DNA from 4 places in the Streptomyces sp. NPDC058773 genome. Region 4 is predicted to be linked to each of the others. Evidence: riboswitches for the same ligand, from Rfam matches in the RefSeq annotation. Region 4 holds a riboswitch; each other region holds the start of a gene.

Region 1 (6,987 bases), on a different contig from region 4:
TCCCTCCGGCACCCCTTCCTCGATCAGCCGCAGCAGCGCGCCGGTATCCGCGTGCTCCTCGATCAGATCGCCCAGCCGGTCCAGCTGTTCCTCGCGCAGCACGCCGAAACGGGTGTCGGGGGCCGGGACGAACGCCCGCCCCGCGTCCGCCGCGACCCGCCGCAGGAAGGCCCGGCGGAAGCCGTCGCTCTCCAGGGACCCGTGCCAGTGCGTGCCCCATACGGAGCCGGCCCGGCAGCCGTCCAGGAACTCTTCCTCCCCGCCGGTCACTTCGGCGACACCGTGGTGGATCTCGTAGCCCTCCACCGGCTCGCCCAGCGCCTCGCCGGCCGGCCGCGCGAGCGTCTTCTCCGCCGCGAACCGCACCCGTACGGGCAGCAGCCCCAGCCCGTCGACCACGCCCGCCTTCGACTCGACCTCGTCCTCGATGCGCTCGCCCAGCATCTGGAAGCCGCCGCAGATGCCCAGCACCGGGCGCCCCTCGGCGGCCCGCCGGGCGATCGCGTCCGCCAGACCGCGCTCCCGCAGCCACGCCAGCGCCCGGACCGTGCCCCGGGTCCCCGGCAGCACCACCAGATCGGCGTCGGCCAGCTCCTCGGCGCGGTCCACGAACCGCACCACCACGCCCGGTTCGGCGGCCAGCGCGTCCACGTCCGTGAAGTTCGACATCAGCGGTACGGCACAGACCGCGACCCGCAGTACATCCGCGCCGTGCGGCGGCGCGACCACGCTCTCGCGCACCGCGCCGCGCAGCGACACCCTCCCCCAAGCTCTCGACTTCGTTCGAGCAGGGGGGACCCCCATCCCGTCCTCCTCGTCGATGCCGAGCCCGTGCGCGAAGGGCAGCACGCCCAGCGTCTGCCGCCCCGTGAGGCCGCGCAGCATCTCCAGGCCCGGCTCCAGCAGCGTCACATCGCCGCGGAACTTGTTGACCAGATACCCGGCGACCAGGGCCTGGTCCTCTTTGGACAGCAGTGCGGTGGTGCCGAAGAACGAGGCGAACACCCCGCCGCGGTCGATGTCACCGACCACGACCGCCGGGATACGGGCGGCCCGTGCGAGGCCCATGTTCACGATGTCGGTACGCCGCAGATTGATCTCGGCGGGACTGCCGGCGCCCTCGCAGATCACCGCGTCATGGGTACGCCGCAGCTCGGCCAGGCAGTCGGTCACCGTGCCGAGCAACTGCTCCCGCCCGCCCGCGTACGGCGTCTCCCCGGGGGACGACCCCCCGGACTCCCCGAAGTACCCCCGGGCACTCAGCTCCCCCACCGGCTTCCCCAGCAGCACCACCTGGCTGCTGCGGTCGCCGCCCGGCTTGAGCAGCACGGGGTTCATCAGCGCGGTCGGCTCCACCCGCGCCGCGGCCGCCTGCATCGCCTGGGCCCGTCCGATCTCCGCGCCCTCACGGGTGACGAACGAATTCAGCGACATGTTCTGTGCCTTGAAGGGCGCCACCCGGACGCCCTGCCGGACCAGCCAGCGGCAGATGCCCGCCGTCACCACGCTCTTGCCGGCGTCCGACGTCGTCCCGGCCACCAGCAGCCCGCCGCCGACGGCCCCGCCGGATGCCTTGCCCCGCCCGTTCACCGGTTCCTCCTCCCGCGCCGGGACCCCGGCACCCGTGCCCGTGTGGCCGCACCGGCCACCAGTCGCGCCGCCACCGTCGTCGCCAGCGCCAGCACACTCACCCGGCGGGAGAGCCGCACCGCGCGCTCGATGTCGTCCACCGCCACCGGCGGTGCCGCGCCGTTCAGCACCGGACGGTGCTCCACCCGCCCGCCGTACGCCAGTGTGCCGCCCAGCCGTACGCCCAGCGCACCCGCGAACGACGCCTCCACCGGGCCCGCGTTGGGGCTCGGATGGGCAGCTCCGTCCGCCCGCCAGGCCCGCAGCGCACCGCGCCGGTCGGGGCCCGCGAGCACGGTCAGCGCGGCGGTCAGCCGGGAGCCGGGCCAGCCGGCGAGGTCGTCGAGCCGGGCCGCGGCCCAGCCGAAGCGGCGGTAGCGCGGCGACTTGTGCCCCACCATCGCGTCCAGGGTGTTCACCGCGCGGAACGCCACCAAGCCGGGCACTCCGCCCAACGCGCCCCATACCAGGGCGCCGACCACCGCGTCGGAGGTGTTCTCGGCGACCGACTCCACCACCGCACGGGCCATCTGCGGCCCGTCCAGCGCCTGCGGATCGCGCCCGCACAGATGCGGCAGCCGCTCCCGAGCCACGTCCAGGTCACCCGCCGTCAGCGCCCCGCCGACGGCCCGCGCCTCCCGGCCGAGCGAGGTGCCGCCCAGCACGGCCCAGACCGTCGCCGCGGTCAGCGCGACCCCCGCACCACCACGGAGCGACAGCGGAGAAGCGGAAGCCGAACCCCGCACGGCACGCCGCAGCAGCGCGGCGCCGGCCGCGGCACCGCCCGCGCACAGCACGGTGTGCGCCGCCCCGAAGGCACGGTGGTCGCGCCACAGCCGGCGTTCGACGGCGCCCGCGGCCCGGCCGAACGCGGCCACCGGATGGCCGCGCCGGGGGTCTGCCGCGATCAGGTCACCGAGAAAGCCGAGGGCCGCGCCGCACGCATATCCCGCGTGTTCGCCGCGCACCGGATCAGACCGCAGCCAGGGCGAGTTCGTGACGTGCCGCCCGGCCTCGGAGGAGACCTGCGACAGCGGGCAGAGGGGATCTCGACGGGCAGCCGGGCATGACGGTATGTCCTCACTCAGGGTCCGCGCCCTGGCTCGACGTGACGGCGACACGAGTCTCCTGGCTCCCGGATCGGCGTGTCCTCCGGCCTTCCCGTCCCGCGTACGCCGTGATGACGTGCGCGTACTGGACCGTGGCCTCCGCTGGAGGAACGCTCCCCGGTGACAGTGGCGGGACCGCGCCGGATTCGCACCGGACTTCCTCAGCTGTCGCCGAATGGCCCCGGCAGTCCACCACGGCCCGCGAACGCCCGTCAACTCACCCTTGACCTGCAGCGCAGCCCCGCTGCAGGCGCTGTGGTGCACGCCACAGCGTGGCAGAGAGGTCACGGACGGTTGCCCGCGGACCTGATCCCGCGTCACTATCTGGTGCACGGCGGCGACGGGGCCGCCGGAAGGGGGCCGGGGGATGCCGCAGCGCGCTGACCGTCATGAGATCCGTATCAGGATCTCGGGCACCAACAATCCTGACCAGGACGCCGAGGACCTCAAGGCGTGGCTGGAGCGCGAGCCCTGGCTGAACGGCCGGCCGCACGACTGGGAACTCCGGCCGGCGGTGGAGCGCGACGAGGGCCCCGGCGACATGGCCATCGGCGTCGACGACCTGATCCTGGTCGTGGTCGGCGCGGTCGCCGCCGAGATCTCCAAGAGCATGGGAATCGCGCTGCGCGAGTGGCTGCGCCGCCGCAAGGAGGAACGCGACACCGGCGAACGGCCCGCGGTGGCGGTCGCCGACGGGGACGGCGCCCTGCGCGCACTCGGCGACCAGGGGCCGGACGCCCCGGCCCCCGGACACCCCGATCCCGGCAGCCCGGCGAACGGGAGCGGCAGCACCGCCGGGGACTGAGCCGGATGTCCGAATACGACGCACGGGGCAAGGTCAACCGGGCGCTGCTGATCTGCGTCGACGACTACCGGCACCTGCGGCCGCTGCCCGCCGTACGGGACAACCCCCAGGAGCTGGAACGCGTCCTGCTCGCCCCCGGCACCGACCTGTTCACCAAGGGCGAGGTCGTCATCTGCCGCCCCCAGGAGCCGTGGGAGGTCGAACAGGCCCTGGACGCCGTCACCCAGGAGGCCCGCGGACTGCTGCTGGTGTACTTCAGCGGCCACGGCCGGGTGGGCCGGGACGGCGGCAACCTCCAGCTCATGGTCGGCGCGTCGGAACGGCGCCACAAGACCGTCTCCTGGCAGGACATGGTGCTGCCCTACTTGGACAACGCACGGGCCGACCGGATCGTGATCGTCCTGGAGTGCTGTTACGCCGGCAACGCCGGGGAGGCCTTCCACCTCTGCCGCACCCCGATGTCGCTGCTGATGGCCGCGCAGCCCAACCGCCGTATCTTCAGCGGCGAGGAGCCCACCGGCGGCACCCTCTTCACCCGCGCCCTGCGGCAGACCCTGGAACAGGGCGTCCCCGGCAAGCCGTTCGTCACCTTCGAGGACCTCGTCCGGGAGCTGCGGGGGCAACTGGCCGGTGAGCGCACCCCGATGGGCGACGTCTGGGAGCCCCGCTCGGCCAAGCAGAACACCGTCGACGACGTCATCCTGTCCTTCGCCACCCCCGGGGTCCGGCCGCCCACCCCGCTGCGGATCCGCCTGCGCCGCCGGCTCAACGCCTCGGTGCGGCACTGGTTCCGCATCCTGATGGTGCTGGCGACCGTTCTCGTCCCGGCCGGCGCGGGTGTCGCCCTGCTCTGCCTCCCGCACGGCACCGAGGCCTGCCCGCCCGCCCTCGAACTGCGGCTGCTCACCGCCCCCGAGGCCGAACCCGCGCTGCGCCGGGCGGCCTTCGACTACGAGATGTCCGACGCCAACACCCGCCCCCTCGACGGCGAGGGCGACCTCCCCGACGGCTGCCGGCGTGCCCAGATCACCGTCTACTCAGCCGCCCGGGACCAGGTCGACCAGGGCTTCGCGGCCGCCGCCCGCTGGCAGGGCGCGGCCCACGGCACCGGGAAGGGCGAAGCGGGCGACAAGGGCACCGACCCCCTCTACCGGACCGGACCGCAGCCCGACATCTGGATCCCCGAATCCACCGCCGACTACGACGAGGCCCGCCGCGGTATGCCCGCCAAGGACTCCCCGGCGACCCTGCACTACGGCGCCCCGGTCGCCTACACCCCCCTGGTCGTCGGCATCCCGGCGGGCCGGCGCCCGGACGACGTCGAACCGGCCGGAGCCTCCTGGCGGCAACTGCTCACCGCCACCGACCGCGACCACCACGACCTGCGGCTGCTGCGGCCGAGCCCGGTGCTCTCCGGCACCGGACTGCTGCACACCCTCGGTCTCTACCTCGCCCACGACGGCGCGGACCCCGCGTCGTCCGGTGTGCCCGACCCCGCTCGCGCCCGGCAGGCGGAGGAGCGGCTGTCCGCCCCGGGCAGCCAGTTCGCGGGCAGCACCGAACTGCTGTGTTCGCTGCGCCCCGACGCGGACGGCGCCGGCTCCGTCGACCGTACGAGGTCCGCGCCCCTGGTCTCGGAGAAGTCCCTCGCCGACTACAACCTGGGCCGCGCCGTCGGCAGTTGCCCGGCCCTGGACGCCCCGCTCCCGCTCCGCGACCGCTACATCGCCTACTACCCCCGCAACGTCCCCGCCCTCGACCACCCCCTGATCCGGGTCGGCTGGCGCGGCACCACGGACGCCACCCCGCGGAAGGCCGCGGTGGCCCGCTTCGCGACCTGGCTGCGCGCCCCGGACGGCGGCGGGCGCACGCTCACCGCCCAGGGCTACCGCGGGGTGTCGGACAGCGGCCCGGGAACCGGCTCACCGCTGCTGGACAGCCGCGCGGAGGCCACCCCGGCCGCCCCGGCCGTCCCCTTCCGCGCGGACCCGGACCAGGTGTCCCAGGTGCTGGACGGCTACGACAAGGCACAGAAAACCAGCCAGGTGCTGATCCTCCTCGACACCTCCACCTCCATGGCGGACGGCGGCCGGCTCCCGACCGCCCTGCGCGCGGCCGGCCGCGCCCTGGAGATGGTCGGCCCCCGCCACACCTACGGCCTGTGGGCCTTCCCGGACCGCGCGCACCCGACCGACCCCGACGCGGTGCGGGAACTCGTCCCGCTCGGCAGCGCGTCACCGGCCCCCGGCCGGGCCGCCCTGGACCGGATCGCGGGCGGCGAACTGGTCGAGCACGGCGCCGCGATGGAGGAGGCGCTGACCCGCGCGCTCCGCAGGATGAAGAAGTCACCCGCCGCCAACAAGGCCATCGTGCTGATCCTCGACCAGGACGACGGCACGGGCGGGCGCGCGGCGGGCGTGGAACGCACCCTCGGCGCCCTCGTCGAGGAGCAGCCCGGGGTGCCCGTCCTGGCGCTGGTGCTGGGCGAGACCGGCTGCGACACCTTCGCCCTCCAGCGGCTGGCCGACGCCTCCCACGGGCAGTGCGTGTCCGGCGGACCGCAGGCCGTCGACACCCTGGCCGGGCGGATCGCCTCCATCGGCACGGCTGCCAAGGGGGACCGATGACCCGCCCACCACGCGCCGCCGCCCTGGCCGCCCTGACCCTGGCGCTGGCCACGAGCGGCTGCACGGCGGACGGCCAACTCGTCCCGGAGAAGGGCGCGATCGTGCTCGCCACCGGCAGCGACCTCAGCAGCTCCGGCGTCCGGCAGGAGCTGATCCACGCCTGGGAGCGGCGCACCGGCCGCACCGTCCGGATCGTCAAGCTCCCGGACACCGCCGACGGCCAGCGCAGCCAGCTGCTGGCGGCCGGCCAGTCCGGCAACGGCGGCTACGACGTGCTCAACCTCGATGTCGCCTGGACCGCGGAGTTCGCCGAGGCGGGCGTGATCCGCCCCTGGGCCACGAGCCTGGACGGCGACTTCCTGGACAGCGTGGCCAAGACCGTGCAGTACGACGGCAAGGTGTGGGGCGTGCCCTTCAACACCGACGCCGGGCTGCTCTACTACCGCAAGGACATCCTCCGCCGGTACCACCGCGGCGCCCCGTCCACCTGGAGCGAGCTGCGGGAGGCCGCCACCGAGGTGGCAGCGGCCCACAACCGCGAGGCCGCCCGGGAGGCTGCCAGGGAGCACCGGAAGAAGCCGCCCACGATGTACGGCATGGTCGCCCAGCTGCGTCCCTACGAGGGGCTGACCGTCAACACCCTGGAGTCGGCGTGGGGCAACGGCGGCGACCCGGACGCCACCAGCTTCACCAAGGGCGGGCAGATCGGCGCGCTCCAGCAGGGCATCGCCGACCTCAAACTCCGGCTCGACTCGATCATGCCGCACGAGGCCACCACGATGGACGAGACGGAGAGCCGCCGCTGGTTCGCCGACGG
Region 2 (6,987 bases), on a different contig from region 4:
TGAGGTTGCGGGCCGCGACCTCCATGACCCGCTTGCCGGCCGCCACAGAGCCGGTGAACGACACCTTGTCCACGCCCGGGTGCCCGACCAGGTATTCGCTCACCTCGCGGTCCGCGGGCAGGATCGACAGCACGCCGTCCGGCAGCCCGGCCTCGGTGGCGATCTCCGCGAGGAGGTACGCATCGAGCGGCGTCTCCGGCGACACCTTCAGCACCACCGAGCAGCCGGCCAGCAGCGCCGGCGCGAGCTTGGCGGCGGCGGTGAACTGCGGGACGTTCCACGGCACCACGGCCGCGACCACACCGGCCGGCTCCCGGCGCACCAGCAGCTGCCCGAGCACCCCGCTGCGGCGCTCCTCGAACGGGAAGTCACGGGCCACCGTGAGCGCCGCGTCCCACACCAGCATCGCGGCCAGCGACTGCACCATGACGCCGGAGGTGAACGGGGTGCCGTTCTCCGCGCTGATGACCTTGGCGATCTCCTCACTGCGGGCCGCGAAGGCGTCCTTGATGCGGGCCACCACCGCGATCCGGTCCGCCAGCGGGGCGTTCGCCCACACCCCGGACGCGAAGGACGTACGGGCCGCGGTCACCGCACGGTCGACATCGGCCCGCGAGGCGTGCGGTACCCGGCCGATGACCTCTTCGGTGTGCGGCGAGACGACCTCGATCGTGTCCCGGCCGGCCGGGTCGGCCCACTCACCGCCTATGTAGAGCTTTCCGTGCTCGACGAGGTCGCTCATCGCTGCCGCCTCCTGCGGGTTGGCCGCCTGTCCGGCGATCCCTGCCGGTTCCGGTGGTTGCTGACGTGCGTGGGACGTTGCCGACGTACGGGGGACGCGTGTGCCGGCAGACCATCGGGTGCTGATGCGGCGGGGTGGGTCCCCCGCACCGCATCAGGAACTGATACCAGTTCTAGTTGGAGGAGTCCACGGCGCCGACCGAATCCCGACTCCACCGCGCGGGCAGGGCACTTCAGGACACTTTGAAACCAGTTCTAGTTATAGTGAGGCCGGGTACCGGGTGTATGGCACACCGAAAGGGGACCGGGATGACCACACAGGTGACCGACCACAAGGGCGGGGTGTGGAGCATCGCCGTCCCCATCCCGGACAACCCGCTCGGTCACACCCTCGTCCACCTCCTGGAGACCGACCGGGGGCCGGTGCTCATCGACACCGGCTGGGACGACCCGGACTCCTGGGACACCCTCGTCGCCGGCGTCACCGCCTGCGGATTCGCCCTCACCGACCTCCACGGCGTCCTGATCACCCACCACCATCCGGACCACCACGGCCTGTCCGCCAAGGTCCGGGAGGCCTCCGGCGCCTGGATCGCGATGCATGCCGCCGACACCGCGGTGGTCCGCCGCACCCGCGCCGCCGAACCGGGCCAGTGGCTCGACTACCTGCTCGCCAAGCTCACGGCGGCGGGCGCACCGGACGAGCATCTGGCACCCCTGCGGACCGCACGCGCCACCGGGGGCGGCCGGAAGCTGCCCGGCCGGCGGGCCGCGCTGCCGGACCGCGGGATCGACCCCGGTGAACTCCTCGGCCTGCCGGGGCGCCGGGTGCGCGCCATCTGGACGCCCGGCCACACCCCCGGGCATGTGTGCCTCCACCTGGAGGAGGAGCATCCCTCGGCGCGCACCCCCGGCTTCGGCCGGCTGTTCTCCGGCGATCATCTGCTGCCCGGCATCACCCCGCACATCGGCCTGTACGAGGCTCCGGACGGTGACGATGGGCCGCCCGGCCCGCACGGCATGGGGAGCCCGGGCGAGGACGCCGATCCGCTCGGTGACTACCTCGACTCCCTCGAACGCGTCGGCCGGCTCGCGCCCGCCGAGGTGCTGCCCGCGCACCAGCACGCCTTCACCGACGCCGGCGGGCGGGTGCGGGCGCTGCTCGCCCACCACGAGGAGCGGCTGGCCCGGCTGCGGGACCTGCTCCGGGAACCGCGGACCGTATGGGAGCTGGCCGTGGCCATGGAGTGGAACCGGCCCTGGGAGCAGATTCCTTACGGCTCCCGCAACATCGCCGTATCGGAGGCGGAGGCCCATCTGCGGCGGCTGGTGAAGCTGGGGCGGGCGGAGTGGGTGCCGGGGTCCGATCCGGTGCGGTATCGCGCGGTGTGAGGGCGGGGGCTATCCGGCGGGCGGGCCGGTTCGGTGGTGGGCGGTTCCGGTGCGGCGGGCGGGGGCGGTTCGGTGGGAGGGGCGGTTCGGTGGGAGGGGCGGTTCGGTGGGAGGGGCGGTTCGGTGGGAGGGGCGGTTCGGTGGGAGGGGCGGTTCGCACGCCCGGTTCGTATCCGCCCGGCTCGCGGCTGATTCCGCCGGCTCGTACGTGCGAGCGAGCGCCCTACGGGTGCCGGTTAAGGTGTGCGGGACAATTTCATCCGTACCCGATCGGGGAAAGCCGGTGGAAATCCGGCGCTGACCCGCAACCGTGAGAACGGACCCTCCGCAGGCGCCGGCCGGCCCGGCGGGGGCGGCCGTACGAGCCGGAGCACCCGAAGGGGCACAACCAAGGCTCCCGCCACCGGAAACGTCCGCCACAGGGACGGCCGGTGCGCGGCACCGTCGAGGTATACGGAGCTGAGCCCGGTGCCACCGCGTCCATGATCCCTGGGATCGGCGCGCGGGTGGCCGGCCGAGCGCGGCTGCGTACATCGCCGCGACCCGACCCGAGAGGCACCGACCCGATGGCCCCCATGGCTTCCATGGCTCACCAGGCCCCCCTGACGCACCCCGTCGCCTTCCTGGCGCGCCGCGCCGCCACGGCGCTGGCCGCCGCGGTGGTGCTGGGCGCGGCCGCTGCCCCCGCCGCGTACGCCGCCGAGTCCCCGTCCGCGTCCGCGAAGAAGCTGCCGGACGGCCTCTACGGCACCACGGACCCGAAGTACGACGGGGTCTGGCGGCAGTCGCTCGCGCTGCTGGCGCAGGACTCGGTGGGGCTGCGGCCCGCGGCGTCCGCCGTGCGCTGGCTGGCCGGGCAGCAGTGCGCCGACGGCGCGTTCACCGCCTTCCGCGCCGACCCCGGCAAGGCCTGTGACGCCAAGACCATGCGGGACACCAATCAGACGGCCGCCGCGGTGCAGGCGCTGGCCGCGCTCGGCGGGCACGGCGAGGCCGTGAAGAAGGCCGTGGACTGGCTGAAGTCGGTGCAGAACGACGACGGCGGCTGGAGCTCGATGCCCGGTTCGGCGAGCGACGCCAACTCCACGTCCGTGGTCATCGGCGCGCTCGCGGCGGCGGGTGAGAAGCCGCAGTCGGTGACGTCGAAGAAGGGCGGCAAGACCCCCTACGACGGGCTGCTCACCTTCCAGCTGGGCTGCGACGAGAAGGAGGGCGAGCGCGGCGCGTTCACCTTCCAGCTCAAGGGCGCCGCCCCGAACGCCGACGCCACCGCGGCCGCCGCCACCGGAGCGCTCGGCAAGGGCTTTGTCGTCGCGCCCGCCGGCCCGCGGGCCAACACCCCGGTCAAGGCGCTGAACTGCAAGGACGGCGGGGACAAGCAGGCAGAGAAGGTCGATGAGGCGGGCAAGGGCGATCCGGGGCAGGCCGCGGAGGGCGGTGCCGCCTACCTCGTCGCGCAGCTCGACAAGAATGGGCAGCATCTGCTGTCCGCGATGCCGGGCGCCGAGAAGCAGCCCGATGTCGGCAACACCGCCGACGCCGTGGTGGCGCTGGCGGCCGGCGGGCACGGTGCCGCCGCCGCGAAGCCGCTGAAGTGGCTGGAGAAGAACGCGGCGGACTGGGCGAAGCAGAGCGGCCCCGCCGCGTACGCGCAGCTGGTGCTGGCCGCGCACGCCACCGGCACCGACCCGCGCTCCTTCGGCGGCACCGACCTGGTGGCCGCGCTCAACGCCACCGGCCCCAAGCCGGGCGCCGCACCCGCGAAGGACTCCGGGGACGACGCTTCGGACGGCGGCGGGATGGGCATGTGGTGGGTCATCGGTGTCGGTCTCGCCCTCGGCGCCGGCATCGGGTTCCTGCTGAGCGGCCGTAAGAAGAGCCGGCTCTGATGCGGCGCACCAGGATCGCCGCGGCCGTGCTGCTGGCCGGTACGGTCACCGGCCTGGCCGCCGGGCCCGCGCAGGCGCAGGAGTACCGCTACTGGTCGTTCTGGGACGGCAAGGGCAGTTCCTGGACGTATGCCACCGAAGGGCCGGCCACGCTGCGGCCGGCCGACGGAGCGGTCCAGGGCTTCCGCTTCACCGTCGGCGCCGACTCCGCCGCGGCCGGAAAGCCGCGCGCGGCCGCCGACTTCGACGCGATCTGCCGGAACACCCCGGCCGAGGACGGCCGCAAGCGGATCGGCATCGTCCTGGACTTCGGCACCACGGCGGACGCGCCCGGCGGCGAACGGCCGCCGAAGGCCAGGACGGAGTGTGCGCGGGTGCCGGAGGACGCCTCGGCGGGCGAGGCGCTGGCCGCGGTCGCCCGGCGGCTGCGCTATGACGCCAACGCCCTGCTGTGCGCCATCGCCGGCTACCCGAAGGCGGGATGCGCGGAGGCCGTGAGCGGATCGCGGGACGGGGCGAAGAGGTCCGGGACTTCGGCTGCGTCCTCCGCGGGGGCGGCGGGGGACCGTGACGGTGCGAAGGACGGGGGCGGCGGGAGCGGTGACGGCGGGCCGTCCGCCGGGCTGCTCGGTGGGGTCGCGGCCGTCGTCGTGCTGGGTGCGGCAGCGGTGTGGCAGGCACGCCGCCGACGCGGATGAGCGCCCCGCAGGCGACCCGTACCACCGCGCTGCACGCCGGCGCCTGGTGGGTGTGGGCGCTGGGCCTGGCCACCGCGGCCTCCCGCACCACCGACCCGCTGTTGCTGGGGCTGCTGGTGGGGGTGGCCGGTTATGTGGTCGCGGCCCGTCGCACGGATGCGCCGTGGGCCCGCTCGTACGGCGCGTTCGTCAAGCTCGGGCTGGTCGTGATCGCCGTCCGGCTGGTCTTCGCCTTCTTCCTCGGCTCGCCGGTCCCCGGTACGCACACCCTCGTCACCCTGCCCGAAGTGCCGCTGCCGGACTGGGCGAAGGGCGTCCGGATCGGCGGCCGGGTCACCGCGGAGGGCATGGTCTTCGCCCTGTACGACGGGCTGAAACTGGCCACCCTCCTCATCTGTGTCGGCGCCGCCAACGCGCTGGCCAATCCCGCCCGGCTGCTGAAGTCCCTGCCCGGCGCGCTGTACGAAGCGGGCGTCGCGGTCGTCGTCGCGATGACCTTCGCACCGAATCTGGTCGCCGACGTCCAGCGGCTGCGCGCCGCCCGCCGGCTGCGCGGGCGTCCCGACCGCGGGGTCAAGGCGCTCCTCCAGGTCGGACTGCCCGTGCTGGAGGGCGCGTTGGAGCGGTCGGTGGCGCTGGCCGCCGCCATGGACGCACGGGGCTACGGCCGCAGCGCCCAGGTTCCGCCCTCCGTCCGCCACACCACGTCCGTGCTCACCCTCGGCGGGCTGCTCGGCGTCTGCGCCGGGACCTATGGGCTGTTGGGCGACACCGGCGGCGGTTACGGGCTGCCGCTGCTGGTCGCCGGGCTGGCGGCGGCGCTCGCCGGGCTGTGGCTCGGTGGCCGCCGGTCGGTGCGCAGCCGTTACCGGCCCGAGCGGTGGGGCGCTCGCGCCTGGCTGGTCGCGGGCTCCGGTATGGCCGTCGCCGCCCTGATGGTCTGGGCGAGCGACTATGCGCCGGCCGCGCTGCATCCGCCCGCCGTCCCGCTCACCGCCCCCGTCCTCCCTCTCTGGCCGGCCGTTTCCGTCCTGGTGGGGCTGCTGCCCGCGTTCGTCGCCCCGCTCCCGTCGAGCGCGGACCGTACCGGGTCCCGTGCCGCCGCCCCTGAGCGTCGCCGCCGTGCCTCTGCTGTCGACCCGCATATGAAGGAGCCCACCCAGTGATCCGGTTCGAGCAGGTCTCGGTCACCTACGGCGATGCCGCGGCGCCCGCCGTCCAGGACGTCGACCTGACCGTCCCCGAGGGCGAACTGTGTCTTCTGGTCGGCCCCTCCGGCGTCGGCAAGTCCACCGTCCTGAACGCCGTCTGCGGCCTCGTCCCGCACTTCACCGGCGGCACGCTGCGCGGCCGGGTCACCGTCGACGGCTTGGACACCCGCACCCACAAGCCGCGCGAACTGGCCGATGTCGTCGGCACCGTGGGCCAGGACCCACTGGCGCACTTCGTCACCGACACCGTCGAGGACGAACTCGCCTACGGCATGGAATCGCTCGGCCTCGCCCCCGAGGTGATGCGCCGCCGGGTCGAGGAGACCCTCGATCTGCTGGGCCTGGCCGAGCTGCGCGACCGTGCGATCGGCACGCTCTCGGGCGGCCAGATGCAGCGGGTCGCGATCGGGTCCGTCCTGACCACCCACCCCAAGGTCCTGGTCCTCGACGAGCCGACCTCCGCACTCGACCCCGCCGCCGCCGAGGAGGTGCTGTCCGTCCTCCAGCGGCTGGTCCATGACCTCGGCACCACGGTGCTGCTGGCCGAACACCGGCTGGAGCGCGTGGTCCAGTACGCCGACCAGGTCATCCTCCTTCCTTCTCCGGGCGCGCCCCCCGTCATGGGCGCACCCGCCGACATCATGGCCGTCTCCCCCGTCCACCCCCCGGTCGTGGCCCTCGGCCGCCTCGCCCACTGGTCTCCCCTCCCCCTCTCTGTCCGCGACGCCCGCCGCAAGGCCGCTCCGTTGCGCGAGCGGCTGGCGGACGTCCCACCGCAGGGGCCGCGAAGGAACGCGGGCGGCACACCGGCCACTTCGGGTGCCGCCGACGCCTCGGGGGCCGCCGGTGTTTCTAGGGCCGCCGGTGTTTCGGGGGCCGCCGGCTCTTCGCGTGCTGCCGCGGAGGTCTCCGGGCTCGGTGTGCGCCGGGGGCGGACCGAGGCGCTGCACGGGGTGGATCTGACCGTGCGGGGCGGCGAGACGATCGCTCTGATGGGACGCAACGGTGCGGGGAAGTCCACCCTGCTCACCACTCTCGTCGGGATGCATGAGCCGT
Region 3 (6,987 bases), on a different contig from region 4:
TTCCGCCGACCTCCGCAGCAAAACCCACTCGACCTGACCGCCCCCTCAGGAAATCCTGTAGGCATGGAGTTCTTCTGCTACCACCGCGACCGGTCCGGCTCCGAAGCGCTGCGCGACGAGCTACTGGAAGAGCACTGGTCCTATATGGACCGGTACACCGAAGAGTTGATCGCCCGGGGCCCGACCCTCGACGGCGAGACGGCCACCGGCAGCGTGCACCTCGTCAACCTGCCCGGTCCGGTCGCCGCCCGCGCGTTCGCCTTCGACGAGCCGAATTACCAGGCCGGTGTCTACCGGGACGTCATGCTGCGGCGGTGGCGCAACATACTCGGGCGCACCATGTGGGACTTCCCCGGCGGCCGGACGGGCGGCAACCGGTATCTGGTGCTGGGCCTCGGGTCGGGCCAGGCCGCCGACCTCACGGTGCCGCCCGGCCGGGACGACCTGATCGCCTACGGGCCCCTGCTGTCGGACAACGGCGCCGCCTGGCTGGGCACGGCGGCGCTGCTCCGGGCGCCGGACCCGGACGCGGCGCGCGCCGTACTCACCCAGGACCGGTACGCCGGCATCGAGGTGCACCACTGGGAATTCGGCGGGCGGCGGTGAGGGCGCGGGGGCGTCCGGGCCGAGGCCAGGGCGAGTTCGGCCCGCGACCAGCGCACGTTCAGCAGGAGCCGGCCCAGACGGCGGGGGTGCGGTGGGACCACGGAGCGGCCTGTTCGAGCTGGGCGGCGAGGCGGAAGAGCGTGTCCTCGCGGCCGTAGGCGGCGGCGAATTGCATGCCGATGGGGAGGCCGGTGACGGGGTCGGCCGCCAGCGGTACGGACATGGCCGGGGTTCCGGCGACGTTGAAGCCGGCGGTGAAGGGGGACCGGTCGAAGAGGCGGTCGACCCAGCCGAGGCCGTCGAGCTCCTCGACCCCCTCGGCGTAGACGCCCAGGCGCGGCGGCAGTTCGGGGAGTGTGGGGGTGAGCAGCACGTCGTAGCGGGTGAAGTGAGCCCCGATGCTGCGGGCGACGGTGTTGCGTACGCCGAGCGCGCTGACGAAGTCGGCGCCGGTGACCCGGCGGCCCCAGGCGTAGCTGGCGAGCATCTCGGTCTGGACGGTGGACGGGTCTATCGGCCGGCCGGAGGCGGCGGCCAGGGCGTCGGCCCAGGGGACCAGGTTGGCCGTCCAGAGCCGGGCATTGGCCAGCACGAACTGCTCCCAGCTCACCCCCAGGTCGAGCGTGGCCTCCTGCACGTGGTGGCCGAGCGAGGCGAGGAGTTCCGCGGCGCGGGACAGGGCGTCGAGCACCGGGCCCTCGGTGTGGCGTCGGCCGCCGCCCTGGGCGATGACGCCGACGCGCAGGCTGCCCGGGTCGCGGGTGATCTCCTCGGCGTAGGGGCGGCAAGGCGGTGCGGCGAAGTACGGGTCACCACTCTCCGGGCCCTGTATCCGGTCGAGCAGCGCCGCACTGTCGCGCACCGTACGGCTGACGCCGCCCTGCACGGCCAGGCCGTTGAAGATCTCGTCGGCGTCGGGCCCCATGGACACCCGCCCCCGGGTGGGCTTCAGCCCGAACAGACCGGTGCCGGCGGCCGGGATACGGATCGAGCCCGCCGCGTCCGTGCCGTGCGCGATCGGCACGACGCCGGCCGCGACCGCGGCCGCTGAACCGCCACTGGAGCCGCCCGGCGAGCGGTCGAGGTCCCAGGGGTTGCGGGTCGGCCCGTACAGCACGGCCTCGGTGGTGATGCCGTAGGCGAACTCCGGGGTCGTGGTGCGGCCGATGGTCGCCAGCCCGCTCTCCCGGAAGCGCCGCATCAGGTGCGAGTCCGCCGGTGCGACAGTGCCCTCGGCGAGCCTGCTGCCCAGCTCCACCCGCTTGCCGGCCACGGTCACGCCCAGGTCCTTGACCAGAAAGGGCACCCCGGCCAACGACGCCGAGCCGGCGGGCGTCTCCCCCGCCCCCTCCCCACGCTCCGCGGGCCAGGTCTCCACGACCGCGTTGATCAGCGGATTGACGGCGTCGACCGCCTCCAGCGCGGCCGTCTCCAGCTCGGCGCCGGTCACCTCACCACGGGCGACCAGCTCGGCCAGCCCCACGGCGTCATGGGTCACGTACTCCGACAACTTCATGAGAACTCCTCTGCCTTGCGGCACATGCCATGCGTCAGCGGCATGCGGTACCGGACGGTCTCATGCGATACCGATCGGTATCGCACAGGACTGTCCGGTACCGTAGCGTGAGAGCGGCGCAGCCGAAAGACGGGGAGCCAGGCGGGAGGGTCGGGCATGGCGGACACGGTGCGGCCGGGCCGCGCGGAGCGGGTGGCCAAACTGCCGCCCCGCGAGCGCATCCTCGATGCGGCCGAGGAGTTGTTCCACTCCGAGGGGATCAGGGGCGTCGGCGTCCAGGCCGTCGCGGAGAAGGCGGGGACCACCAAAGCCGCGCTGTACCGGCACTTCGGCACCAAGGACGAACTGGTGGCGCAGTGGCTGCGCATCGTCGCGGCCGACTACAGCTCGGCGTTCGACACGATCGAGGAACGGTGGCCGGACGATCCCCGGGCGCAGATCAAGGGCGTGGCCGCATTCGTCGCCGACACCCTGTCGGCGCTCTCGCACCGCGGCTGCCCCTTCGTCAACTCCATTGCCGAACTGCCCGATCGCTCCCACCCCGCGCGTCAGGTGATCGAGGCACACAAGGCGCGGCAACTCCGCCGCCTCACCGCCATGTGCGCCGCCGCCGGCCTCACCGACCCCGAAGGGGCCGCGGCGGAACTCACCTTCGCCCTGGAGGGAGCCCAGGTCAGCGCGCAGAACGGCAGCGTGGCCCACATCGGCGAACGGCTCACCACCTTCGTCGAGTCGGTCCTGACCTGGCACGGGGCGAAGGATGCACCACGCCCCTCCGGATCTCGGCCGCGCCGAAGTTGAGCGGCGCCTTTCAATACCCTCGCCCGCCGCGGCACGTACGGTACCGGCGATGACCGACACACCGACCGCTGCACTCCCGCGCGCCGTACGGGGAGTGAGGGTGCACTCCCGGCAGACGATCGGGGCGTGCGCACCCACCTACGGACGCGTGGAGCTGGACTTCGAGCCGGTACCGGCGGGCGTCTCCTCGTCCGTCGAGTTCACGTGCACCGCTGAGCCCGAACCGTCACCGGAGTACGAACGGGCCCTCATCCAGGGCGTGTTGCGCGAGCTGGCCGCCGCGGGCTCCGGCGCGCCCGACCCCCACCCGGGTGCTCCGGTGCGCGCCCGGGTCCTCGTGCGCGCCATGTCCTGGCACTGGGTCGACAGCTGCGAGACGACCTTCACACGCCTCGGCGCCCTCGCGGTCCGGGAAGCCTTGAGCTGTGTGGCTGAGGACCGCGAACCGCGACTGGTGGACACCAGGGCCAGACTCACCTCCTGACCCCCTCGGCCGAGATGAGGAACGTACGCTCCTCAGGCCCCGGGCGAGGAACGCACGCTCCTCAAGCCCCCGACGCAAAAGGGCGCCGCCACACGAGCGTGTACCGCCAGAACAGCCGACGGCGCAGCCGCACACCGGGCAGGGCTTCTCGGGCCCCATCGGCGATCTCGGCGAAGGTCATATCCGCCGGGCGGGTCAGGGCCGTCATCGAGACCGGGCGGCAGGGCTCCCGGCGACCCCTGTTCTTGAGCAGGCCCGTGACGGCGTTCAGCGGGGCGGCGACGCCGCCGAGCAGATAGTCGGCGGCGGTTTGCGCTCGGCAGAGACCCAGGACAACCAGAGTTCCCCCAGGCGCCAGGTGCCGGCCGAAGACGCCGAGCGCCTCGGTGAAGGGCAGATGATGGAGGGTGGCGACGCAGGTGATGACGTCGTAGGAGCGTGCGGGGATGCCGGTCAGGGCGTCCGCGACCGTGAACGTCACCGGGGTCACCGGCGGGGTCAGCTGCTGCGCGCGGGAGACGATCACCGGGTCGGAGTCGATCGCCTGGACCTCATGGGCGCGGACGGCCAGGCGCCGGGCCAGATCGCCGCTGCCGCAGCCGACATCCAGGGCGCAGTCGTAGCGCTTGGGGAGTTGCCGCAGGATCCACCGGTGGTAGTGAGCGTTGTGGTCCCAGGGGTGGGCGGCATTGAACCGGTCGAGCGCGCGGATGACTCGCTGCGGTAAGGGCGTCATGCGCCCAGTCCACCAAACTTCACGCCTTCTGCGGGCTGCGCGCTCAACCTCACGCGCCCGGACGCACTCCGCAGGAGGCGGCAGCCTTCACCGCGGAACTCGGTGAGGGGGGCCAGCCGAACCCCGGTCGCCGGCCACGCCCACCTGGCCGAGGAACACAGCCACTGCCTTCCCCTTCTGCTGCGCCTGGTGGAGCCCCGATTCCTGCAACTCATGCAACGGGTGGTGCCGTTGGCCCTCGACCGCTACGGCCTCGACCAGGCTGTCGGGCATCCCCGCCTGCTGGAGCTGGGTGTGCATCGCGTCGTCGCTGATCTACTCGACGGTGATCTGTCGACCGGTGGCAGCGGTCAGGATGGCGCCGACCTGGCGCCAGGTCAGGTCGGCCGGCCCATGAACCGCTTGCACACAGCGTCCGGACCAGGTGGGCGACAGCAGACGGGGGGATCGCGCAGCAGGACACGCGGCCGGACCCCGGCGCGGAGCAGAGTGGCGACAACATGGCGGCCGACGTTTCCCGTGGGGGTGGTGACAGCGGTCTGCACGGCCTTCTTCCTCTCGTCGGTGACACGACTGCAGGTTAGGAACCAAAGGGGCCGGAGCCTGTCCTACTCTCCGGACACCTGCGGGCGTCGCTCTCGACCGGAAGCCCGTGTCCCATCTCACACCCCGTCACGCCCCCGAAGCCGCCCGACACCCACGTCGCGTTCTACGCTGGCCGGGTAACTGGTTCGCCCCGTCTGCCAGGCGGGTTGCGTCGTAAGAGGGAACCCGGTGGGAATCCGGGACTGCCCCGCAGCGGTGAGTGGGAACGACCGCCGTCATACGCACTGGATCCGGGTCGCGGATCTGGGAAGCGACGGTCAGTAGGTGTCCGCCGGAAGAGACCGGCAGGCGTGCTCACGAGTCCGAAGACCTGCCCGTTGCCCGTGCGCGCCCATGCGTGGACGGAGATCCCGGTGACCTCGAGGGCGGGTCGGCGTACATATCAGGTGGACACGTGCGTCGTGAGCGCGCCGTGGTTCCGCCCGGTCGTCATCCCTTCGCGCTTCTCGTTCCGTTCCCGGGACCTGCAGGAAACACTTCGCGAAGGAGAGTTCCGTGACAGCAAAGCCCGCAGCCGCGGCAGCCCTGGCCACCGTGTACGGCTATCCCCGCCAGGGGCAGAACCGGGAACTGAAGAAGGCCGTGGAGGGGTACTGGAAGGGCACGGTCAGTGCCGATGTCCTTGAGGGGACCGCCCGCGCGCTCCGTCGGTCGCACTGGCGGCAGTTGGCCGGCGCCGGTATCCAGGAGGTACCCACCGGGGACTTCTCGTACTACGACCATGTGCTGGACACCAGTGTCATGGTCGGGGCCGTGCCGCACCGGCACCGGGATGCGGTCGCGGCCGACGCCCTGGACGGCTATTTCGCGATGGCGCGGGGGACGCAGGACCTGGCGCCGCTGGAGATGACCAAGTGGTTCAACACCAACTACCACTACTTGGTACCGGAGTTGGGTCCCGATGTCGTCTTCGGTGCGCATTCCGGGAAGCAGGTGGCGGAGCTCAGGGAAGCGCTGGCGCTCGGTCTCGACGCGCGGCCGGTTCTGGTCGGGCCGGTCACCTATCTGCTGCTGGCGAAGCCCGCTCCGGGCGTGGCCGCGGACTTCGAGCCGCTGACGCTGCTCGACCGGTTGCTGCCGGTCTACGCCGAGGTCCTCGCGGATCTGCGGGCCGCCGGCGCCGAGTGGGTGCAGCTCGATGAGCCCGCTCTCGTCCAGGACCGCAGTCCGGCCGAGCTGAACGCCGCCGGGCGGGCCTATCGCGACCTGGCCGCTCTCACCGACCGCCCGAAGCTCCTGGTCGCCTCGTACTTCGACCGGCTCGGCGAGGCCCTGCCCGTTCTGGCCAAGGCTCCGGTGGACGGGCTGGCGCTGGACTTCACCGATGCCGCCGCGGCCAACCTCGACGCGCTGGCGGCCGTCGGCGGACTGCCGGGGAAGCGCCTGGTGGCGGGTGTGGTCGACGGCCGCAACATCTGGATCAACGATCTGGAGAAGTCGCTGGCCACCCTCGGCACCCTGCTCGGTCTCGCCGGCCGGGTCGATGTGGCCGCGTCCTGCTCGCTGCTGCACGTACCGCTGGACGCCGCCGTCGAGCGTGACATCGATCCGCAGATCCTCCGCTGGCTGGCCTTCGCCAAGCAGAAGACCACCGAGCTGGTGACGCTGGCACGGGGCCTGGCTCAGGGCACCGACACCATCGCCGCCGAACTCGCCGCGAACCGCGCCGATCTGGCCTCCCGGGCGAACTCCGGGCTCACCCACGACCCGGCCGTACGCGCACGGGCCGCCGCCGTCACCGACGCCGACGGCCGCCGCGCCCAGCCGTACGCCGACCGCGCGGCCGCCCAGCGGGCCCACCTCGGGCTGCCGCTGCTGCCGACGACGACCATCGGTTCCTTTCCGCAGACCGGCGAACTGCGGTCCGCGCGCGCCGATCTGCGGGCCGGGCGGACCGACACGGCCGGGTACGAGGAACGCATCGAGGCCGAGATCCGTGAGGTGCTCGCCTTCCAGGAGAAGGCCGGTCTGGATGTTTTGGTGCACGGCGAGCCCGAGCGCAACGACATGGTGCAGTACTTCGCCGAGCAGCTCACCGGCTACCTCGCCACCCGGCACGGCTGGGTGCAGTCCTACGGCACCCGTTATGTCCGCCCGCCGGTCCTGGCCGGTGACATCTCCCGGCCCGAGCCGATGACGGTCCGCTGGACCTCCTACGCCCAGGCGCGGACCACCCGCCCCGTCAAGGGCATGCTCACCGGACCGGTCACCATGCTCGCCTGGTCGTTCGTGCGCGAC
Region 4 (6,987 bases):
CGTCGGTCTCATCGGTCTCGTCGGTGGCGAACCCCTCCTTCTGGAGCGCGGCCGCCAGCACGAACGGCTTGAAGGCGGACCCGGCCGGGACCGCCGAGGTGTCCGCGTTGTTGCTGAAGTGCTTGGTGGCGTCCGCGCCGCCGTACACCGCGACGATCGCCCCGTCCCGGGGGCGTACGGAGGCCGCGCCGAATTGCACGAAGGCATCGGCCTTGCGGTGCTTCGGGTCGATGTGTTCCCGGCGGACCTTGGTGACGGCCCTTTCCAGGCGGTGGGTGCGCTTTTTGTCGAAGGTGGTGCGGATGTGATAGCCGCCGCGCGCCAGGTCCTTGTCGGTCAGCCCGGTGCCGGCCTTGATGAACTTGTTGGCGACATCGATGAGATAGCCGGTCTGGCCGGCCTGGCTGGTGGGTTTCGACAGCTTCCGGGGCTCCGGGAAGGTGCGGTATTTCGCCCGTTCCCCGGCGCTCATCTTCCCGGTGGCGACCTGCCGGTCGAGTATCCACTTCCAACGGGCCTCGGCCCGCGCGTGATTGGCCTTGCTCAGCCCCGGATCGAACTGCTCCGAACCCTTCAGCACGGCGGCCAGCAGGGCACTCTGACTCGGGTTCAGCTCGCTGGCGTCGATGCCGTAATAAGCGTGCGCGGCGGCCTCGATTCCGTACGAATCACGGCCGAACCAGCTGGTGTTGAGGTAACCGCGCAGAATGTCGCGCTTGGACTTCTGGTTGCTCACCTTCAGCGCGATGATGAATTCCCGCACCTTGCGGGTGACCGTCTGGTCCTGTGAGAGATAGGTGTTCTTCACGTACTGCTGGGTGATGGTGGAACCGCCCTGGGTCTCCCCGCCGGAGACCAGGCTGACCACGGCGCGGCCGATGCCCTTGAAGGAGACCCCGGAGTCGCTGTAGAACGTGGCGTTCTCCGCCGCGATCACGGAATTCTCCACGGAGTCGGGCACCTTGTCGAGGGTGACGTTCTGCCGGTTGACGGCACCCACGCTCACCATTTCGCTGCCGTCCGCCCAGTAATAGACGGTGGCCTCCCGGCCCGCCAGTTCGTTCTCGTCCGGCACGTCGATCTTCGCGTACACCACGGCGAACAACCCGGCCAGGCCGAGGATGCCGAGCGCGAGGAGCCCGAGCCACTGGCGCCATGACGGCAGCCAGCGGCGCGGGCCCTGTCGCCCCCGCCGCGGATAGTCGAGGAACCGGCGACTCCCCTTCATTGCCTTCATGCCCGGTGAGATGTGGCGGCCATGAATCCGGTTGCCGAGCTAACAGAACGCTCACAATCGGCCTGCAGCCGGCGTGTCACCAGGGTGAAGGGGCGCCGCGGATGGCGCGGGAGGACGGTTCCTGACGGTGCCTAGAAGTCGTCGTCGAAGGAGACCGAACCCTCGACGGCGACCTGGTAGGCGGACGCCCGGCGCTCGAAGAAGTTGGTCAGCTCCTGGACGTTCTGCAGCTCCATGAAGGAGAACGGGTTCTCCGAGCCGTAGACCGGCGCGAAACCGAGCCGCTGCAGCCGCTGGTCGGCGACGCACTGCAGGTACTCGCGCATCGACGCGGTGTTCATGCCCGGCAGGCCGTCACCGCACAGGTCGCGGCCGAACTGCAGCTCCGCCTCGACGGCCTCCTTGAGCATCTCGGTGACCTGCTGCTCCAGCGCGTCGTCGAAGAGGTCGGGCTCCTCCTCGCGGACGGTGTCCACCACCGAGAACGCGAACTCCATGTGCATGGACTCGTCGCGGAAGACCCAGTTGGTGCCGGTGGCCAGCCCGTGCAGCAGCCCGCGGGAGCGGAACCAGTACACGTACGCGAAGGCGCCGTAGAAGAACAGCCCCTCGATGCAGGCCGCGAAGCAGATGAGGTTCAGCAGGAAGCGGCGCCGGTCGGCCCTGGACTCCAGCCGGTCGATGCGCTCGACCGAGTCCATCCACTTGAAGCAGAACTCCGCCTTCTCCCGGATGGACGGGATGTTCTCCACCGCGGCGAATGCCGCCGCACGGTCGTCCGGGTCGGGGAGGTAGGTGTCCAGCAGCGTCAGATAGAACTGGACGTGCACGGCCTCCTCGAAGAGCTGACGGCTCAGGTACAGCCGCGCCTCGGGGGAGTTGATGTGCTTGTAGAGCGTCAGCACGAGGTTGTTGGCCACGATCGAGTCGCCGGTCGCGAAGAACGCCACCAGCCGGCCGATCATGTGCTGCTCACCCGGCGAGAGCTTGGCGAGGTCGGCGACGTCGGAGTGGAGGTCGACCTCCTCCACGGTCCAGGTGTTCTTGATGGCGTCCCGGTAGCGGTCGTAGAACTCCGGGTACCGCATGGGCCGCAGGGTCAGCTCGAAGCCGGGGTCCAGGAGGTTCTTCTCGCCGGTGGTCGCGGTGTGGGCCGCCGCGGCGCTGGGCTCGGCGGGGCTTTCGGCGCGCAGCGCCGTCGTTGAGGGGCGGTGGTCGGGCGACGGGTTGGGCATTACTGGCAGGCCTCGCAGGACTCGGGGTTTTCCAGGGAGCAGGCGACCGCCTCGGGGTCGGCCACCGGAAGCTGTGCGGGAACGGTCGCGGCGCGCGCGGACTGCGCGATCCGGGTCGCCGGACGCGAACGCAGGTAGTACGTCGTCTTGATGCCGCGCTTCCAGGCGTAGGCGTACATCGAGCTGAGCTTGCCGATGGTCGGCGACGCCATGAAGAGGTTCAGCGACTGGCTCTGGTCGAGGTAGGGCGTACGGGCCGCGGCCATGTCGATCAGCGCGCGCTGCGGGATCTCCCAGGCCGTGCGGTACCGCGCCCGGACCTCCTCCGGAATCCACGCGACGTCCTGCACCGAGCCGTTGGCCTCGCGCAGCGCGTCCCGGGTCCGGGCGTCCCACAGCCCCAGCGCCTTGAGCTCCTCGATCAGATACGCGTTGACCTGGAGGAACTCACCGGACAGCGTCTCGCGCTTGAAGAGGTTGGAGACCTGCGGCTCGATGCACTCGTACACGCCCGCGATCGAGGCGATGGTCGCGGTCGGCGCGATCGCCAGCAGCAGCGAGTTGCGCATACCGGTGGTGGCGATCCGGGCGCGTAGCGCCGCCCAGCGGTCCGCCCAGCGCGGCTCGGCGTCCGGGTAGTGGTCCGGGTGCAGCACACCGCGGGCGGTGCGGGTCGCGGACCACGCCGGGTGCGGGCCGTGCCGCTCGGCGAGGTCGGCGGACGCCTCGTAGGCGGCGAGCATGATCCGCTCGGAGATATGGGTCGACAGCTCCTGCGCCTCGGGCGAGTCGAAGGGCAGCCGCAGCCGGAAGAAGACGTCCTGCAGACCCATCAGGCCCAGGCCGACCGGGCGCCAGCGGGAGTTGGAGGCGCCGGCCTGCTCGGTCGGGTAGAAGTTGATGTCCACCACGCGGTCGAGGAAGGTGACGGCGGTGCGGACGGTCGCGTCCAGCCGCTCCCAGTCCATCTCCCCGTTGTCGCCGAGATGCGCCGCGAGGTTGACCGACCCCAGGTTGCAGACCGCGGTCTCCCCGTCGTTCGTCACCTCCAGGATCTCCGTGCACAGGTTGGACGAGTGCACGACCTGGCCGGGCTCGGCGGTCTGGTTGGCGGTGCGGTTGGCGGCGTCCTTGAACGTCATCCAGCCGTTGCCGGTCTGCGCCAGGGTGCGCATCATGCGGGAGTACAGCACCCGCGCCGGGATCTGCTTCAGCGCCCGGCCCTCGGCCTCCAGCTTCCGGTAGGCGGCGTCGAACTCCTCGCCCCACAGGTCCACCAGCTCAGGGGCGTCCGACGGCGAGAACAGCGACCAGTCGGTGTCGTCCGCCACCCGGCGCATGAACTCGTCCGGGATCCAGTGCGCGATGTTCAGGTTGTGCGTACGGCGCGCCTCCTCACCGGTGTTGTCGCGCAGCTCCAGGAACTCCTCGATGTCCGCGTGCCAGGTCTCCAGGTAGACGCAGGCGGCGCCCTTGCGCCGGCCGCCCTGGTTCACGGCCGCGACCGAGGCGTCCAGGGTGCGCAGGAACGGCACGATGCCGTTGGAGTGCCCGTTGGTGCCGCGGATCAGCGAACCGCGGGCGCGGATGCGGGAGTACGACAGCCCGATGCCGCCGGCGTGCTTGGAGAGCCGGGCGACCTGGTGGTAGCGGTCGTAGATGGAGTCCAGCTCGTCCAGCGGCGAGTCCAGCAGATAGCAGGACGACATCTGCGGGTGGCGGGTGCCGGAGTTGAAGAGGGTGGGGGAGGAGGGGAGGTAGGACAGCGAGCTGGTGAGCCGGTAGAGCTCGGCCACGTCGGCCAGCGCGCGGTCGCCGTGGTCCTCGGCGAGGCCGCAGGCCACCCGGAGCAGAAAGTGCTGCGGGGTCTCGATGACCTGACGGGTGGTGGGGTGCCGCAGCAGGTAGCGGGAGTGCAGGGTGCGCAGCCCGAAGTACCCGAAGCGGTCGTCGGCCCCGTCGGCGAGCGCCCGGTCGACCAGCGCGTCCAGCCGGGCGGCATGGGCCCGTACGAACTCCGCGGTCTCGTCGGCGATCAGCCCTTCGCGGTGGCCGACCTCGACGGAGGCGGAGAAGGCGACCGCCCCCTGTCCGGCGGCCTCCTCCGAGATCGCGAGGGTGAGCAGTCGCGCCGCGAGCTTGGAGTACTGCGGCTCGTCACCGATCAGACCGGCCGCGGCATCGGTGGCCAGCGACCGCAGTTCGGCCTCGTCGGAGCCAGGGTGCCGGCCGCGCAGCGCGGCGGCGGCCACCTTGCCGGGGTCGGTCGCGGTCAGGTCCTCGGTCAGCCGGGTCAGGGTGCGCAGCAGCGCGACCCCCGGCCCGTCCTCGCCCGGTCCGCCGTCGGCGGAACCGGGAGGCGTGTCCACCACGGGCGGCACGGCCTCGGCGTCTGACGCGGGTTCCGTTGGCGCGATGGTCACGTGGTGCTCTCCCTACACTCGGCGGGGCCGGGAGAGCGGGCGCGACGGGCGCGCGGGCATGCGGCACCCCGTGACGGCAGGGGTGCGCGGGCGCACCGCGCGGCATCCATCGGCCCAACCCTCGGGGCCCGGGACGTATCGACGCCCGCACCCATGGCGGTACGGACGTACCGTCGGCAGGTCCTCGGACTGCACGGGCGCGCCCCCGGGGCCGTTATCCGGCCGGTCGGACGCGCTCCTACACCGTTGCGGGACAGTTCCGGATTCCCACCGGATTCCCCTGCGACGACAGCGAGGACGAGCATACATGTGGTGGTGGCCCCTCAGGCGCACCCCCATATCTAGTGTGTCGTGCGTCATCGCGCGGTGGCTGTCAGTGGCCTCGGCTATGGTCGGTGACACGTTCTCTGTTCCGTCCCGTGGAAGAAGGAGAAGGCCTCATGACCGCGCTCGCCGACCGTCCGCACATCATGGAGACCGAGCATTTCGAAGAGGCCGCCCGGATACTCGCCCGCCGGGAAGAAGGCGCGCGGTTGGAACTCATCGACGGGAAGGTCAAGAGCAAGCCCATGCCGGACGGCGATCACGGTCGGATCATCGAGTGGTTGACGCGCCTCTGCATCCAGTCACGCCCTGAGCTGTGGCTCTATCCGGACCAGGGGCTCAAGGTGGAGGAGTACCGCAGCGGCCGGGCCCGGCCGGACGGGGCACTCTCCGTCAGTGGCGCCTTCGTCGGCAAGGGTGAATGGGCGGACCCTGAACCGGTGTTGATGGTCGTCGAGGTCACCTCCTCCGATTCCGACACGCACCAGCGTGACCGCGTGGAGAAGCCCCGCGCCTATGCGGGAGCCGGGATCCCGCTCTATCTGCTCATCGACCGGCAGGAGGGCCAGGTGTCGCTCTACAGCGACCCCGATGGGACCCGCTACGAGGACGTCCGCACCGTGCCGTACGGCAAGCCCCTCCACCTCCCCGACCCCGTCGGCATCACGCTCGAAACCGAGCAGTTGAAGGACTGGACCGGCTGAAGCGGTGTACGACAACGGGCCGCCGCGTCCCCGGGGGAACGTGACGGCCCGTTGCCGGAAGCCGGGCGGCCGGTGGGTCAGTGTCCGGCCGGTGCCCCCGCGGTGGCGGGTGGGAGGTCGACGGTGACGCCCTGGTCGCCGGCGTCCGCCGTGTAGTCGGCGGGGCTGGTCTCGTCGATGCCGTCGGGGGCCTTCGCGGCCTTCAGGGCGAAGGTGAGGACGACCGTGACGACCACGTTCAGGACGAAGGCGGTCAGACCGATGTAGCCGATCTCGCCGATGCCGGGGATCTCCGCGCTGGAGCCGCCGAAGTGCTTCTGGGTCGGGCTGGCGACGCCGTAGGCCGCGAGGGTGCCGTAGAGCATGCCGACCGCCCAGCCGGTGAGCAGCGCCCAGCGGTGGAACCAGCGGGTGAACAGCCCGCCGACCAGGGACGGCATGGTCTGCAGGATCCAGATGCCGCCCAGCAGCTGGAAGTTGATGGCGACGGTCTTGTCCATGGTGAGGACGAAGACCAGCGCGCCGACCTTCACCAGCAGCGAGACCAGCTTGGCGACCTTGTGCTCCTGCTCGGGAGTGGCGGCCGGCTTCAGGAAGTCCTTGTAGACGTTGCGGGTGAAGAGGTTGGCCGCGGCGATCGACATGATGGCCGCGGGCACCAGCGCGCCGATGCCGATCGCGGCGAACGCCACCCCGGAGAACCAGCTCGGGAACATGTCCTCGAACAGCTGCGGAATGGCCAGCTGCGGGTTGCCCTGGATGTCCGTACCGGCCTTGATCGCCATGAAGCCGAGCAGCGCCAGGAGGCCCAGCATCAGGGAGTACAGCGGCAGGATCGTGGTGTTGCGGCGGATCACGTTGCGGCTGCGCGAGGACAGCGTCGCGGTGATCGAGTGCGGGTACATGAAGAGCGCCAGCGCCGAGCCGAGCGCCAGAGTGGCGTACGCCCACTGGGCGTTGGGCCCGCTGGCCAGCTCGCCGCGCGGTTTGCCGGGGACGGGGCCGGGCTGGGCGAGCGCCTTGCCGGCCGAGTCGAAGATCGCGTCGAAGCCGCCCAGCTTGAT

What was found. A riboswitch is a leader RNA that binds a small molecule or an ion and turns the genes downstream of it on or off. The one in region 4 is predicted to bind cobalamin.
Region 1: linked by a shared signal. The riboswitch ahead of ACFW5B_RS29435 (cobalamin biosynthesis protein) and the one ahead of ACFW5B_RS24620 (ribonucleoside-diphosphate reductase subunit alpha) in region 4 are both predicted to bind cobalamin.
Region 2: linked by a shared signal. The riboswitch ahead of ACFW5B_RS29875 (prenyltransferase/squalene oxidase repeat-containing protein) and the one ahead of ACFW5B_RS24620 (ribonucleoside-diphosphate reductase subunit alpha) in region 4 are both predicted to bind cobalamin.
Region 3: linked by a shared signal. The riboswitch ahead of metE (5-methyltetrahydropteroyltriglutamate--homocysteine S-methyltransferase) and the one ahead of ACFW5B_RS24620 (ribonucleoside-diphosphate reductase subunit alpha) in region 4 are both predicted to bind cobalamin.

Annotation. Positions count from the first base shown of each region.
Region 1 covers NZ_JBHYPE010000047.1:31,659-38,645, reverse strand. Annotated here, with positions in the region: gene ACFW5B_RS29440 (cobyric acid synthase) at 1-1,590, opposite strand, end outside; gene ACFW5B_RS29435 (cobalamin biosynthesis protein) at 1,587-2,597, opposite strand; cobalamin riboswitch at 2,751-2,902, opposite strand; gene ACFW5B_RS29430 (hypothetical protein) at 3,106-3,543, shown strand; gene ACFW5B_RS29425 (caspase family protein) at 3,549-6,170, shown strand; gene ACFW5B_RS29420 (extracellular solute-binding protein) at 6,167-6,987, shown strand, end outside.
Region 2 covers NZ_JBHYPE010000049.1:35,139-42,125, forward strand. Annotated here, with positions in the region: gene ACFW5B_RS29865 (aldehyde dehydrogenase) at 1-742, opposite strand, end outside; gene ACFW5B_RS29870 (MBL fold metallo-hydrolase) at 1,051-2,133, shown strand; cobalamin riboswitch at 2,370-2,530, shown strand; gene ACFW5B_RS29875 (prenyltransferase/squalene oxidase repeat-containing protein) at 2,700-4,022, shown strand; gene ACFW5B_RS29880 (SCO2322 family protein) at 4,022-4,720, shown strand; gene ACFW5B_RS29885 (CbiQ family ECF transporter T component) at 4,717-5,886, shown strand; gene ACFW5B_RS29890 (ABC transporter ATP-binding protein) at 5,883-6,987, shown strand, end outside.
Region 3 covers NZ_JBHYPE010000011.1:99,595-106,581, reverse strand. Annotated here, with positions in the region: gene ACFW5B_RS12755 (YciI family protein) at 64-606, shown strand; gene ACFW5B_RS12750 (amidase) at 665-2,122, opposite strand; gene ACFW5B_RS12745 (TetR/AcrR family transcriptional regulator) at 2,279-2,923, shown strand; gene ACFW5B_RS12740 (hypothetical protein) at 2,973-3,407, shown strand; gene ACFW5B_RS12735 (class I SAM-dependent methyltransferase) at 3,469-4,143, opposite strand; cobalamin riboswitch at 4,854-5,082, shown strand; gene metE (5-methyltetrahydropteroyltriglutamate--homocysteine S-methyltransferase) at 5,245-6,987, shown strand, end outside.
Region 4 covers NZ_JBHYPE010000031.1:49,827-56,813, forward strand. Annotated here, with positions in the region: gene ACFW5B_RS24610 (transglycosylase domain-containing protein) at 1-1,237, opposite strand, end outside; gene ACFW5B_RS24615 (ribonucleotide-diphosphate reductase subunit beta) at 1,369-2,472, opposite strand; gene ACFW5B_RS24620 (ribonucleoside-diphosphate reductase subunit alpha) at 2,472-4,895, opposite strand; cobalamin riboswitch at 5,053-5,217, opposite strand; gene ACFW5B_RS24625 (Uma2 family endonuclease) at 5,336-5,923, shown strand; gene mctP (monocarboxylate uptake permease MctP) at 6,001-6,987, opposite strand, start outside.